One region of the Mesorhizobium sp. M0491 genome, then DNA from elsewhere that is predicted to be linked to it. Evidence: riboswitches for the same ligand, from Rfam matches in the RefSeq annotation. Region 1 holds a riboswitch; each other region holds the start of a gene.
The links. A riboswitch is a leader RNA that binds a small molecule or an ion and turns the genes downstream of it on or off. The one in region 1 is predicted to bind cobalamin.
Positions count from the first base shown of each region.

Region 2: another riboswitch for cobalamin. It lies ahead of metE (5-methyltetrahydropteroyltriglutamate--homocysteine S-methyltransferase); the one in region 1 lies ahead of NKI69_RS30540 (DUF1636 family protein).
Region 3: another riboswitch for cobalamin. It lies ahead of NKI69_RS22200 (aromatic ring-hydroxylating oxygenase subunit alpha); the one in region 1 lies ahead of NKI69_RS30540 (DUF1636 family protein).

Region 1 covers NZ_JAMYRE010000033.1:33,621-38,646, forward strand. The annotation lists gene NKI69_RS30525 (winged helix-turn-helix domain-containing protein) at 1-895, shown strand, start outside; gene NKI69_RS30530 (DUF6348 family protein) at 947-1,624, shown strand; gene NKI69_RS30535 (hypothetical protein) at 1,654-1,860, shown strand; cobalamin riboswitch at 1,995-2,198, shown strand; gene NKI69_RS30540 (DUF1636 family protein) at 2,237-2,665, shown strand; gene cobW (cobalamin biosynthesis protein CobW) at 2,668-3,720, shown strand; gene NKI69_RS30550 (cobaltochelatase subunit CobN) at 3,739-5,026, shown strand, end outside.
Region 2 covers NZ_JAMYRE010000004.1:275,181-280,206, reverse strand. The annotation lists gene NKI69_RS06980 (adenosine kinase) at 1-255, shown strand, start outside; gene NKI69_RS06975 (trehalose-6-phosphate synthase) at 578-1,075, shown strand; cobalamin riboswitch at 1,847-2,048, shown strand; gene metE (5-methyltetrahydropteroyltriglutamate--homocysteine S-methyltransferase) at 2,144-4,495, shown strand; gene NKI69_RS06965 (cytochrome-c peroxidase) at 4,939-5,026, opposite strand, start outside.
Region 3 covers NZ_JAMYRE010000017.1:75,011-80,036, forward strand. The annotation lists gene NKI69_RS22180 (ABC transporter ATP-binding protein) at 1-172, shown strand, start outside; gene NKI69_RS22185 (DUF680 domain-containing protein) at 250-486, opposite strand; gene NKI69_RS22190 (DUF680 domain-containing protein) at 556-756, opposite strand; gene NKI69_RS22195 (DUF680 domain-containing protein) at 828-1,025, opposite strand; cobalamin riboswitch at 1,533-1,734, shown strand; gene NKI69_RS22200 (aromatic ring-hydroxylating oxygenase subunit alpha) at 1,850-3,097, shown strand; gene NKI69_RS22205 (FAD-binding oxidoreductase) at 3,123-4,223, shown strand; gene NKI69_RS22210 (PqqD family protein) at 4,353-4,784, shown strand; gene NKI69_RS22215 (hypothetical protein) at 4,833-5,026, shown strand, end outside.

The sequences.
Region 1 (5,026 bases):
CATGCAGCGCGCCGAGCGCGGCGAGGAAATGTATCTGGGGCTCGCCAAATGGGGCCGCGAACACGCTGCCTATATCGAAGAGATCTACCGCCAGGTCGCCGAGCGCGGCCCGATCGCCGCTTCCGCGCTGGAGGGCCAGAAAGGCTCGGGCGGCTGGTGGGGCTGGAGCCATGCCAAGCACGCCTTCGAATGGCTGTTCTGGGCCGGGCGCATCACCACGGCGCACCGCCGCGGTTTCGAGCGCTTCTATGACCTGCCCGAACGCGTGCTGCCGCAGGCGGTCCTCGACCTGCCGGTGCCCACGCCCGAGGACGCGCACCGCGAATTGCTGCGCATTTCCGCCCGCGCCCACGGCGTGGGCACTTCAGGCGATTTGCGCGATTATTTCCGCCTGTCGCCGGCCGATATGAAAGGCCGATTGGAGGAACTGGTTGAAACGGGCGAGTTGCTGCCGGTGCGTGTCGAAGGCTGGGACAAGCCCGCCTATCTTCACAAAGACGCCCGTCTGCCCCGAAAGATCAAGGCCCGCGCCCTGCTGGCGCCGTTCGATCCGGTCGTCTTCGAGCGCTCGCGCACGGAGCGGCTGTTCGATTTCCATTACCGCATCGAGATCTACACGCCGGCCGACAAGCGGCAATACGGCTATTATGTCCTGCCGTTCCTGCTCGGCGACAGGATCGTGGCACGCGTCGACCTCAAGGCCGATCGCCCGGCCAGCATACTGCGCGTCCATGCGGCCTATGCGGAGCCCGGTGCACCGCCTGAAACCGCTGCAGAGCTGTTCGAGGAATTGAAGCAGATGCAGGGCTGGCTCGGTCTCGAACGCATCGAAGTGACGCCTGCCGGGGATTTGGGGCCGGCGCTGCTGAGCGTGATCAGCGACGGGCGCTCTTGACATCAGCCGTCGGCTGCAGCCGTTTGAGGGAGTTTTGTCGGCCTAGGTTCAATGATGGCATCGCAAGAGGTTCTCGACCTGATTCACGAAGCGTTGATTGCGCATGGGATCAGCGCCATCCGTGGACAGAACGATGTCAGGATTGAACTGGAAGACCTGCGCTTTGAAGCCCAAGTTTTCGACAAGGAGCCGTCAGGCTCGGGTCGCAGGCTTGTTCTCGAAATCTACGTCTTCTCACCGTTGCTAGGCACTCAGCCGGTCATCGAATCTTTTGTTGGACTGGGCGACACGCGTGAACAGGCGATTTTCCAAGCATTCGGAAAATTCCTGATCGGTGTATTTCATGTGCTGATCGAGGGCCTTGCGGAGCATGTTTGCGAGAACATGCAAGCCGAGATTGCATTCTGGCAACGGAATGATGCTGGCTGGAAGATCTACGGTGGACCTGTGATCACACAGGCTGCAGTGGAATGCACTCTCAACCGGACATATCCAGCGTTTTATGCCCGCTTGGAAAAACTGTTCACGGCTAAGGTTCGCCCTGGCAGTCATTTCATCCGGATATTCCTGGCGAGCTATGGCGGAGCACTGGTCGGCAACGAAATTCTCCTGGACAACGAAACTTGGCCGGAAGGTCAAGAGCTCCTCGTTGATCAGGACTGGCACCACGGCGACGGGTACCAGGCGCTGCGTCAGGTCATCCTTGCGTTGCCGGGAGATAACAATTGAGCCAACGTACACAGGCTAGCGGATAAACAATGGATATCAAAGCCAGGCTGACCCAAGAGGTGCAGGAGTGCCTCGATAGGATTTCGTCCTTTTCATGGGACGTACATGCGCAGGCAATCCGAAAACGCTACCCTGACCTGCTGGAGACACATTCGGCTTCAAAGTTGATGGCATTTACTTCGATGTGGGTGACGGCGCCGGATGGCTGGACCGGCAAGATGGAGATATCCTTCTGACGGCTTTCGTTACAGCTTTTCCTGATCCCAACAACGAAGATGGCATTCGCGAAGAGCGGTCAGTGGTAGTGAAGCGTCCCCGCCCCTGATTTCAGATTGCCCCTGCGTTGCGTTGACACCGCTGCCCGCAAAAGCCTAAATCCGGTTCAGATGGTCTCTTGCCCGCAACGGCAAGAGCTAAGAGGGAATGCGGTGCGGGGCAAAATCCCAAATCCGCGGCTGTCCCCGCAACTGTAAGCGAAGAGCCAAGGCCGAAAGCCACTGGGGAGTTCCCGGGAAGGCGGCTACCAAGGCGATGACCCGCGAGCCAGGAGACCTGCCGTCTGCGACTTTAGAATCCGATCGCCCGGCGGGTTTCCGGGCAAGGAGCCCGATCTTGGACCACGACAGCAGTTTTTCGGCTGGCACAGCGGATATTTCGTCCGGCCATGATGATGCCTTGGCCGGCGTCACCATCATCGTCTGCGCCTCCTGCCGCGATGAGACCGGCGCCGACGCTCATCCCCGCGCCGGCGAATTGCTGGCGGACGACACGCGCCGCGCCGCATCCGGCGACGACATCCGCATCCGCAGCGTCGAATGCCTCGGCAATTGCAAGCGCCGCCTCAGCGCCGCCATCCTGCGCGACGGGTGCTGGAGCTATGTCTTCGGCGACCTGACCACGACCAGCGGCGCCGACCTCGTGACAGGCGCCAAGCTCTTCGCCACCTCGAAGGACGGCCTGATTCCATGGCGCGGCCGCCCCGATAGCCTGAAGCGTGGCCTCGTTGCCCGCATCCCTCCCTTAGACCTGCTGAAGGATTGACCATGACTGCCCCAGATTCGCCTGCGAACCTCTCCCGCGTTCCCTGCACCGTCGTCACCGGCTTCCTCGGCGCCGGCAAGACGACGCTGGTCCGCCATCTCCTGGAAAACGCCGGCGGCAAGCGCATTGCCATCATTGTCAACGAATTCGGCGACATCGGCATCGATGGCGAGATCCTCAAGGGCTGCGGCATAGACACCTGCCCGGAGGAAAACATCGTCGAACTGGCCAATGGCTGCATCTGCTGCACCGTCGCCGACGATTTCGTGCCGGCGCTCGACAAGATCCTCGCGCTGACGCCGAGGGTCGACCACATCCTGATCGAAACCTCGGGCCTGGCGCTGCCCAAGCCGCTGGTCCAGGCCTTCCAGTGGCCGAGCGTGAAGAGCCGCGTCACAGTCGATGGCGTCATCGCCGTGGTCGACGGCCCGGCGCTGGCCGAAGGCCGCGTCGCCAACGACATGGACGCCTTGCAGGCGCAGCGCGCCGGGGACGAGACGCTCGACCATGACGATCCGGTGGAAGAAGTGTTCGAGGATCAGATCGCCTGCGCCGACCTGATCATCCTGTCGAAGAGCGACCTGATGGACGCCGCCGGCACCGCCCGCGCCAACGCCATCATCAACGAACATTCCGCCCGCGCGGTGAAGATCGTGCCGACGTCGCATGGCAAGGTCGATCCCTCCGTGCTACTCGGGCTCGGTCTCGCCGTCGAGGACGACATCGAAAACCGCAAGTCCCACCATGACGGCGCATTCGACCATGAGCATGACGACTTCGACACCTTCATCGTCGACATTGCCTCGATCGCCAATCCGGACGAGTTGGCAAAGCGCGTCGCCACCGTCGCCGAAGAAGAGAACGTGCTGCGCGTAAAAGGCTTCGTCGAGGTCGGCGGCAAGCCCATGCGGCTCTTGCTGCAGGCCGTCGGGCCGCGCGTCAATCATTACTATGACCGCGCCTGGACCGCGCAGGACGACCGCCGCTCGCGTCTCGTCGTCATCGGCCTGAAGGGGCTGAACCGCCCGGCGATCGAGCGTATACTCGCCGGCTGATCTCGGACACGGGTTGCGATGCACATCCTCACCACGACATCCGCCTCGCTCGACGACCTCGCCGAGCCGGTCGATCTGCGGCAGACGCCGGCGGATATCGTGGCCCTGTCCTTCACCGACAGCGACCTCGCCGGACTGGCGGCAGCCTGGAAGGCCGATGCCGGCCGCCTGCCCTCGATGCGGCTGGCTGCCCTGCGTGACCTGCGCCATCCCATGTCCGTCGACCTCTGGGTCGACAGCGTCACCCGCCACGCCAAGGTCATCCTCGTGCGCCTCCTCGGCGGCTACGACTGGTGGCGCTACGGCTGCGACCAGCTTGCCTCGACCGCTCGCGCACACGGCATAAAGCTGGCGCTGCTGCCCGGCGAATGCCGCGACGAGGATCTGCGCCTGATCGAAGCCTCGACGCTGCCGCGCCAGGAGCTCGATGGCCTGCTCGACTATTTCCGCGAGGGCGGCCCGGCGAATATGAGCGCGCTGGTGCGGAGGCTGGCGCGACTGGCTGGATCGGATGCGGACGTAGCAGAGCCGGTTCCAGTGCCGAAAGCCGGGTTTTATGAGCCAGGACTTGGGGTCGTTGGTGATCCTTCACACCCCCCTCTGTCCTGCCGGACATCTCCCCCGCAAGGGGGGAGATCGGACTTCATCAAAGCCGGCTCTTTTCCCGTTTCATTAGAAGCTGACGCGTCCGCAACCTCGACAATTGGCGAAATCTCCAATGACAGCGCAATCTCCCCCCTTGCGGGGGAGATGTCCGGCAGGACAGAGGGGGGTGTGAAGGAACTCGACGCTGACAACGTCAACGCTCCTATCATCCCCATCCTGTTCTATCGCTCGATGCTATTGGCCGCCGATGTCGCGCCCATCGATGCGCTTTTCGAAGCGCTCCGCCAGCGCGGCATCAAGCCGGTTCCCATCTTCGTCTCCAGCCTCAAGGACCCCGCATCCCTGGCCTTCGTGGAAACAGCACTCGCCTCGCTGAAACCCGCCGCCATCATCACCGCGACCGCTTTCGCGTCCGGCGCCGAACCCGGCAATGAGACCCTGTTCGACCGCGCCGGCATGCCGGTCTTCCAGGTCATCGTCGCCACCACCCGCCACGATGTCTGGGAGACCAACCAGCGCGGCCTGGCGCCCGCCGACCTTGCCATGCATGTCGTGCTGCCCGAACTCGACGGCCGCATCCTGGCCGGCGCCATTTCCTTTAAGGGTGAGAGCGAGACCGATCCAGCACTTGGCCACCGCGCCTTTGCCAACCGGCCGGAACCGGATCGTGTGGCGCAAGTGGCTGACCGCGTCGCGGCCT
Region 2 (5,026 bases), on a different contig from region 1:
TCGGAAAAAGGCTCGGTTATCGTGCGCGGCGACGAGACCGTGGTCATCCATGCGACCGCCATCAAGGAGCTGGTCGACACGACGGGCGCCGGCGATCTCTACGCCGCCGGTTTCCTGCATGGCTACACGCAGGGCCGCGACCTCAAGACCTGCGGCGACCTTGGCTCGCTGGCGGCCGGACTGGTGATCCAGCAGATCGGCCCAAGGCCAAGGCAGAATTTGCGCCGCGAGGCGGAACGGGCTGGGTTGCTGTAGATGCGCGGGCAACTAACCAGCCGCCCTACTGACGCGATCATCGCAGTGGCGGAACTGTGTCAAAGCTCGCTGATAGCGACAGCCATTCGCTTCGGAGAACTGACCGATTCTGCTGCCGTGAAGCTCGCTGGAAGAGCGGTGCAAGGCGGGCTTGCCTTGACGGCATTCACCGTCATCGAGATCGCCACCGGCATTTTCCAGAAGCTCAGCTTGGGGAAGGCCAGTAAGGTTCCTGAGGTAACGGAGAACTCGCGGCGTCTGTCGGAGCACTTGACTTGCGATCACGTCCCACGATGCCGAATGCGGGCAGACTGGTTCGCCATTGGTATGGGACCAGCGGAATTGGCAGCAGGGCTTCATCTTCGAAGTCGAGCCGCAACGTGTCTCGCTCTTGCAAATCGCAACTCCCTCACGTGGCGACATCCAAGCGTACAGCGAATATCGGCGCGACGTCGAAAGACTCGTCAATCAAGTCAACAACCGGCATGGCACGGACGAGTGGATGCCGATTATCTATGAGAACAGGTCGTTCACCCAAGCTGAGATAGCGGGTCTTTACAGAGCCGCGCGTGTTTGCGTTGTGACGCCGTTGCGCGATGGCATGAATCTTGTGGCGAAAGAATACATTGCTGCACAAGATCCGAGCGACCCTGGCGTTCTGGTGTTATCGAAGTTTGCCGGCGCGGCCGAAGACTTCGGCGAGGACGCCCTGCTGGTAAATCCGAGGCTCTCCGACGAGATAGCTACCGCGATCTCAAGAGCGGCCAGCATGCCGCGCGAGAACGCATCCAACGCGGCGGAGGATGATGGACAGACTTGAAGCGTATACGATCCACCATTGGTCAGCGGACTTCGTTCGGCAACTGGACAGCAGCCGGGTTACGGTCCCTGCGGATCACTTCCACTATGTTGGCTTGGGCTGGATCAGCGAGGCCCAAATGCCTTCGTATCGGACCGAGCCAGAATTGCACACCGCGCTGACGCGTGCACTGGATAAAAACTGGGTCCTGCCGATCGTATGATGCAGAATATGAAGCACGCGAGCTTTGCCTGCATTTGCGCATCCCTCAATGCCGAGCGCTTGGAGAGAGAGATACTTATCCTGACCGCCTGAATGCGGCTTAAGCGGCTTATCGGGACCACAGTCGGGCTTTGCATCAGACCCTTGAGCCAGGCTCCAGTCAGTGTGGTCTCTTGCCGCCGAGCGGAGTCATCACGATTGCCTAGTCACCCGTGATGACGACTGGCGTGCCAATTCCCCTCGGACCACGGTTTGGCGCTCACTCCGAGAAAACCGCTTCTACCACGCACGCACGGCTTGCGGCCGCATCGTTAAACATCGCCACCAATGCGATCTTCTGCATTCTAATGACGTTGTCACGCGCTTGAAGTCTTGTCCGAAATCCTTCATCGGCGACCTGCGAGGTATGTCGCAGCCCGACAGGGATCCATTAGTTGGACAATGGTGGCAGCGGAGCAGCGCCGCCAATGGGCGACTGAATATTTCACAATGTTAGACAAGCGTAAAAGCGAAATCACATAACGACATAAACATTTCGTTATGCGTCATTGACAAAAGAGCGGACTGCTGTGATTGTCTGCGTGTCGTGGTTCTCGCGTGCGGCGCTGCCGCAGCGGAGCTAAGAGGGAAGCCGGTGCAATGCCGGCGCTGCCCCCGCAACTGTTAGCGGCGAGCCAACCCCACTCATGTCACTGAGGCGAATACCCTCAGGAAGACGGGTAGAGGCTATGACCCCGCGAGCCAGGAGACCTGCCACGGCGAATTACGTCCACGGGCGGGGTGTCTCGGTGGCCGCTGCAAGCCGGCGTTCGTGCCGGCCTGCTAGCGCCTTCCTTGTCATCGGCGCCCCAACCATCGGGGTATGACATGACTGACTCTCAGGAAATTCCTGTAGCAACGCTCGGCGTGCCGCGCTTCGGTCGTCGGCGAGAACTGAAATTCGCGCTTGAAAGCTACTGGTCCGGAACATCGTCCGCTGGCGACCTTCTCACGACGTCGAAGGCGCTCCGTGCCGCTAGCTGGGAAGAGCAGCGCGATCGCGGCGTGTCGAAAATCCCGTCGAACGACTTCTCGCTTTACGACCATGTGCTCGACACCGCAGCCATGGTCGGGGCCGTTCCATCCCGTTACGGCTGGAATAGCGGCGAGGTCCCACTTGACATCTACTTCGCAATGGCGCGCGGCAACCAGGGTCAGACGGAGGATTGTGGACACGCTGGTCACCAGGAGGAGGCTCATGGACCTGGTGTAACCGCGATGGAAATGACCAAGTGGTTTGACACCAACTACCACTACATTGTGCCGGAACTCGATGATGATCAGACGTTCGCCCTCTCGTCATCGAAGCCGGTCGATTACTTCCTCGAGGCTAAAGCTCTCGGCATTCACACACGCCCAGTCATCCTTGGACCCATCACCTTCCTCAAGCTGGCGAAATCGCCTGCCGAGGGGTTCGGTCCCATCGCGCTCCTACCGCGGCTGCTGCCCGTTTACGAGCAAGTCCTGCAGAAGCTGAAGCTGTCGGGAGCCGACTGGGTGCAGATCGATGAGCCAGCGCTTGTCCTCGATCTGAACCCGAACGAACGAGCTGCGTTCGAATTCGCCTATGGCCAGCTGTCGAAAGCCGCGCCCGAGCTGAAGATCATGCTGGCTACGTATTTCGGGTCGCTGGGAGACAATCTCGAAACCGCGGTTTCTCTGCCCCTGGCCGGGCTGCATATTGATCTCGTGCGCGCTCCCGAGCAGCTGGAAACGGTGGGTCGGCTCGCTCCGAAGGATCTGGTGCTCTCGCTTGGCTTGATCGATGGCCGCAACGTCTGGCGTGCGAACCTGCCCGCCATTCTCGACCGCATCAAACCGATCGTCGCCGGCTGGCCCTTGGACCGCGTCGAGATCGCGCCTTCTTGCTCGATGCTGCATGTGCCGATTGATCTGCGCATGGAGACGGAACTCGACGCCGACATCAGGTCGTGGCTCGCCTTCGCGGCCCAGAAGACCGACGAGCTGGTCTTGCTGGCCCGGGCCCTGTCCCAAGGCAGGGATGCGGTGGCAGGCGCGTTGAAAGCGTCTGCCGAGGCTGCCGCCACGCGCGTGACATCCACGAGGATCCATGACCCGCTTGTTCAGGGGCGGATCGCTAGCATTGAGGACAGCGCGAAGCGACGAGAGAGCGCTTTTGGCGAGCGCTCCAGAGTCCAAGCCGGCTCACTCGGGCTGCCGCCGTTCCCGACGACGACCATCGGGTCCTTCCCGCAGACGCCGCAGGTACGCAAGGCGCGGGCCGCTCATGCGAAGGGTCAGCTGAGCTATGTCGACTATGAGACGTTCCTGAAGAAGGAGATCGAGGCTGCAATTCGCTGGCAGGAAGAGATCGGGCTGGACGTGCTGGTGCACGGTGAGTTCGAGCGAAACGACATGGTACAGCATTTCGGCGAGCAGTTGTCCGGCTTCGCGCTCACCCAGCATGCCTGGGTACAAAGCTATGGGTCGCGCTACGTGCGTCCCCCCATCATTTTCGGCGACGTATCGAGGCGCAATCCGATGACAGTGCGCTGGTGGCAATTCGCCCAGTCGCTTACGGAAAAGCCCGTGAAGGGAATGCTCACAGGCCCAGTCACCATTCTCAACTGGTCTTTTGTTCGCGACGACGTACCCCGCTCCGAAGCCTGCCGCCAGATCGCGCTCGCCATCCGCGACGAAGTGACGGATCTCGAAAGATCCGGCGCAAGGATGGTCCAGATCGATGAGGCCGCGTTTCGCGAAGGATTGCCACTGCGCCAATCTGACTGGAAAGTCTATCTCGACTGGGCTGTCGAATGTTTCCGGATCGCTTCAACGGGTGTAAAGGACGCGACTCAAATTCATACCCACATGTGCTATTCGGAGTTCAACGAGATCATTCACGCGATTGCTGGAATGGATGCGGATGTCATTTCGATTGAGACGTCGCGCTCGAAGATGGAACTGTTGGACGCCTTCACGAGCTCCAAATTTCCGAACGAAATCGGTCCCGGCGTCTATGATATTCACTCACCACGCGTCCCGGAAGTCGGCGAGATTTCGGACTTAGTCATGCTTGCCCGCGAGCGACTGTCCGACGGCCAACTGTGGATAAACCCGGACTGTGGCCTCAAAACACGCAAATGGGAGGAGGTCCGCCCTGCCCTCATGAACATGGTCGCTGCGGCGCGCGCGCTCCGGCAGAAAGTGCAGGCGTGAGGCTTCTCTTCCTCACCGTGTGGGGAGTTGCCGGCTGGCGGACGTCGGCCGGGAATATGCCAACCCGATCACACTCTTGGAATAAGCCACTCGGCGAAAATGTGCAATTTTCCTTCGGCACGTGTCCTCATCGCGCAGAAATATAAATGTGACACTACGCTATAGTATTGGTCCTTGGGAACATACAGGCCCCGCGCCTCGAACAAATCGTACACACGTCGTTTCTCAAAGTAGACTGCTTGGCACGTTCGCTCAGGCGGCGACAATATATGGTGCTGCGCGTCTGTCCGCTTCCCCAGCTGATTCGCGCAGACTACGGGCGAAGTGGCAGGTTTCGGGTATTGCTAGCCTCCCGCCAATTCGGAGATGGATGTGGCAATTCGTGTGGCACAAGTAAAAGCCGCAATCATTTTCGATTACGACGTCCGCAGCCAGTTGGCCCTTTATTTTCCTGAGATCTGCGTTACAGGCCGGGGCGTTGTCGCCGTTTCGGAGGGTAAGATGGGATAGGCGACCTCGGGTGCCTCTCCG
Region 3 (5,026 bases), on a different contig from region 1:
CTATGTCGACATCGGTCGCGCCGACCTGCCGCTGGTGACCAAGCTGCCCGGCAATGTCGAGGTCAAGCGTGGTTCGACGTTGCGGCTGAGCGCCAATGGCGAGGACCTGCATATCTTCGACGCTGACGGACGGTCGTTTGCCCTTCATGAGGCTGAAGCGAAGGCGGCCTGAGGCAGGACCGCGTCTTGGACGCAAAAAGAGCGGCGGGCTAGGCCCGCCGCTCTTTTGTAGAAGATCAGCTTCGGCTGTTAACGGCCGAAGAGATTCCGGTCGCTGCCCTGAGGGGCGGACTTCTCCACGTCGCCCGACGAATTGAGCAGCTTCTCGACGAGGCCACCGCTGTTGCGGACCGAGCTCGTATGCGCGCTGTCAACCGAAGTAACCGCAGGCTGATTGGCGCCATTGGAGCCAAAGTTGTCGCTGCCGGCGAACGCGCTGCCGGTGATGGCCAGAACGGCGGCGGCAGCAATAAGGATCTTGTTCATTTTAATCTCCTGAATTCTGGATTTCGCCAGGACGGCAGACACAGCTGCCGTCGCTTGCGAAATTGGCTGTTAGCGACCGAAGAGGTTACGGTCGCTGCCCTGAGCGGGCGTCTGGGCAGCCGGTTCCGAGGTCTTGGTGGAAGCCGTGTACGACTGGTCCACTGCGGCGGCAGGCTGGTTAGAGCCGTTCGAACCGTAGTTGTCGCTGCCGGCGAAAGCGCTGCCGGAGATGGCCAGAACGGCGGCGGCAGCAATGAGGATCTTGTTCATCTTAAATACTCCTGAATGTCTGAATTTCGCCAGGGCGGCGGGCGAGCCCGCCGTCGACTGGGAATCGGCTGTTAGTTGTTGCCGAAGAGGTTGCGGTCAGCACCCTGGGCAGGCGCCTGAGCAGCCGGTTCCGACTTCTTGGTCGAAGCGGTGTACGAGCTGTCGACAGCAGTGGCTGCCGCGGCGTTCGAACCGTAGTGGTCGCTACCAGCGAAGGCGCTGCCGGAAATGGCCAGAAGGGCTGCGGCAGTGAGAATGATCTTTTTCATTTTTGTACTCCAGTATCGTCTTTTTCCGTCCGTCTAGCGGCGTGTCTTGGAAATGAAATCGCGTCGTTCGGACAGCCCCGATGTGGGAGGGCAACCCCGCCTTTTCCAATCACGAAGTTGTTCCGTGTGGACCATGAATCCACACCTTGAAATTGTGCCAAGGGAATCTACGGGTATATTTTTCTTCTTTAAATCAGCATGTTAAGTGTAACCGCTGGATGGATCACTGACTGTTTCAGAGGCCCAGCGTTCACACCCTCCTGCACGCACCGTCAACAGAAACGAACCGTTCGGTTCGATTTTAGATCGAGCTAATAGTCACTTTTCGAAACCGTTAACCTTTTTTGACCCCGCCAAGGGGTCCGATTCGGGGATATCGCAGCCGGCAAAATGGTCATCCGGGAGGTGGATTTCAGCCCGCGACGGTCTGCGGGAACGTTCGCAGGCCGTGTCGCGCCGCATGGATACGATGTCGTTTTCATGCCGACGGCGCGCCCCCGATCGTGGTTAGATCATACCATCTCAGGTGCCGCTTCGTGACGACGAGGCGGAGAATTGGGAAGCCGGTCAGAATCCGGCGCTGCCCCCGCAACGGTGGTGGAGTTCAAGTCGCAACGGGAGACCACTGGGCAACTGCCTGGGAAGGTGTCGCGATGGTCCGCAAGGACAACTCCAGAGCCCGGAAACCAGCCCGAGATTGTTAGACTCGACTGATCGCGGTGGGCGGTCAAGAGGTGGATAGCGCATGTCTGGCACCTAGCCGGCCTGCGTTTCAATCCTTCCTCCATCACCACCAGTTCAGTCCTTAGAAACGAGGACAGGACATGGATACCCGCAACGACATGCTGAGGCTCCTGAAGGGGCGCCGGCAAGGCTTTTCGCTGGAGCAGCCCTTCTACACCGATCCGGACTACTTCAAGCTCGACATGGAGCTGATCTGGTATCGCGACTGGCTGTTCATCGGCCATGATTGCGAACTGCCGAAGCCGGGCAGCTACATCACCGTGCAGATCGGCGACTATCCGGTGGTCCTTGTCCGCGACCAGCACGGCAAGATCAACGCCTTCCACAATTCCTGCCGCCATCGCGGCAGCCGTGTATGCAACACGGAGAAGGGCACGGCGGCAAAGCTCGTCTGCCCCTATCACCAGTGGACCTATGAGCTGGACGGCCGCCTGCTGTTTGCCCGCCAGATGGCCGACGGTTTCGACAAGAGTGATTTAAGCCTGAAGCCGGTCGCCTGCGAGAGCGTCGGCGGCTACATCTTCATCTGTCTGGCCAAGGAGCCGGCGGATTTCGCGCCGATGCGGGCGATGATCGAACCCTATCTTTTGCCGCACCGGTTGCGTGAAGCAAAGATCGCCTTCGAGAGCACGATCGTCGAGAAGGGCAACTGGAAGCTGGTCTGGGAAAACAACCGCGAGTGCTATCACTGCGCCGCCAATCATCCTGAGCTGTGCAAGACCTTCCCCGAGGCTCCGACCGTGACCGGCGTCAACGGCGCCGACAGCGACCCTGAAATGGTCGCGCACTGGGCCAAATGCGAGGCATCAGGCCTGCCGAGCAAATTCCGCATCGATCCGGCAGGGCAGTACCGCGCCACCCGCGCGCCGCTGCTGCGCGATGCCGTCAGCTACACCATGACGGGAAAACGGGCGGTCCAGAAGAACCTGTCCGACAGCGTTTCAACCGACCGCATCGGCTCCTTGCTGCTTTATCATTATCCGACAACCTGGAACCATATCCTCGGCGACCATGCCGTCACCTTCCGCGTGCTGCCGATCAGTGCCACGGAAACCGCGGTGACGACAAAATGGCTCGTCCACAAGGATGCGGTCGAAGGCGTCGACTACGATCTCGCTGAGCTCACCCATGTCTGGACCGAGACCAACGACCAGGACCGTCGCATCGTCGAGGAAAACGCCTTCGGCATCTTGTCGCCGGCCTACGAACCAGGCCCCTATTCGGAGCTGCATGAGGGCGGCGTGATCCAGTTCGTCGAGTGGTACGCGTCGTTCATCGGACCGCGCCTTGCAGAAGGCGACCGGCCGGCCCTGCGCAGCGTCGCCTAGCCCAGGGGACAAGAGGATGAATGCGATGACGGACCTTGGCCTCTATCGCCATCTCGACCAGATGACGCCCTGGAACGACAGGCTGCAGGTGCTGGAAGTGATCGGCGTCAGTGACGAAGCGCCTGACGTGAAGACCTTCACCTTCCGCTCCGACAACCAGACCTGGTTCCGCTACAAACCGGGCCAGTTCGTGACGCTGGAATTGCCGACATCGGACGGGCCGCTGATGCGCACCTACACGCTGTCGTCCTCGCCGTCGCGGCCGTTCTCGATCGCGGTGACGGTCAAGGCGCAGGCGGGCAGCACCGGTACGCGCTGGATGTTCGACCATCTGACGCCCGGTTCGCACGTCAAGGCCTATGGGCCGACCGGCGACTTCTCGCTGCACAGCCACCCGGCGGCCAAATATCTGTTCATTTCGGCCGGCTCCGGCGTGACGCCGATGATGTCGATGCTGCGCTGGCTGAACGACTGCGCGCCATGGACCGATGTCGGCTTCGTCAACTGCGCGCGCCGCCCGGAAGAGATCATTTTCCGCAAGGAACTCGAGCTGCTCGGCAGCCGCATGCCCGGCCTGTCGCTCGGCTTCATGATCGAGGAGCGGTCGAGCCGCGAGGGCTGGTTCGGCCATATGGGCCGCATCGACGCGATCCGGCTGCCATTGCTGGCGCCCGATTTCCGCGAGCGCGAGATCTTCTGCTGCGGCCCCGATCCCTTCATGCGCGCCGTGCGCGGCATGCTGGAAGCCGCCGGCTTCGACATGGCGAAATACCATCAGGAAAGCTTCGCGGCGCCTGCCGTGGAGGAGATCCCGGCGCCGTTCTCGCCGCCGGCGGAAGACGGCGCCGCTGCTGCAGTCGAGGCCGTGACACCAATCCGGTTCTCGCTTTCCGATGTCGATGCCGAATGCGTCGCCGGCCAGACCGTGCTGCAGACGGCACGCGCCTCTGGGGTGCGGATTCCCGCCGCCTGCGAGTTCGGCCTGTGCGGCACCTGCAAGGTGAGGAAGGTCGCGGGCGACGTCGAGATGAGTCACAATGGCGGCATCCTCGATCACGAAATCGAGGACGGCTTTATCCTCGCCTGTTGCTCGAAGCCGCTTTCGGCGCTTGAAATCGAAGCGTGACCGGCTGCGCTCGCCCGGAGCCTGCGCCATCTTGCCAAAAACCCTGCAAATGGTTAGACGCCTGCAACGGTGGGGTTGACCGTAAGGCCCGAAGATCATCTCCGCGGCCTGCTCGGCGGGGGAGCAAATATGCGACAATCCGGCATCTATGCCATTGCCAGCAAGGATATCGTCTTTGAATCCTTCGACGGCGAAGCCGTCGTTCTTGACCTGACCACGGGCAAATATTTCGGCTTTTCTGATTCAGGCAGCAGGCTTTGGGATGCACTGTCGTCCGGCGTGCCTGCCTCCGAACTGGTCGGCGCCGCGACCGGAATTGGCGCCCTCGATGCCGCCGCGATTGACGGCTTTGTTTCACAATTGCTCGAATTCGGCTTGCTGGCGGCCGTAACCGATGGCGTGGCAAGACCGGTTTCCAGCGAATTTCTGGCTCAGCTCGCCGCTGCCAGAGAGCCCCTCAAGGTCGATATCCATGATGATCTCGCCGATCTCATCGTCGTCGATCCCATCCACGAGGTCGAGGAGCCCCTCGGCTGGCCGGCGGTAAAGCAGGCCAACTGAGCCGCCCACTAGGTTCTCGCTGCCGGACAGCTCCGGAACAGGCAAATCATGCCGAAAGTCACTCTCGAAAACCTGGCTGACTACGCACGTCATGTCCTGGCACAAGCGGAGAGCAGCGCCGCGCATTATCCACTGACTTGCAAGGTGGGCTTGCCGCATCTGGATCTGACCGCGCATGTGAGTGCCGGCGCGTTGGCGGATGCCTTCGCTCATGGCTTTGTCACGGCTCCGGGCAGCCGAAC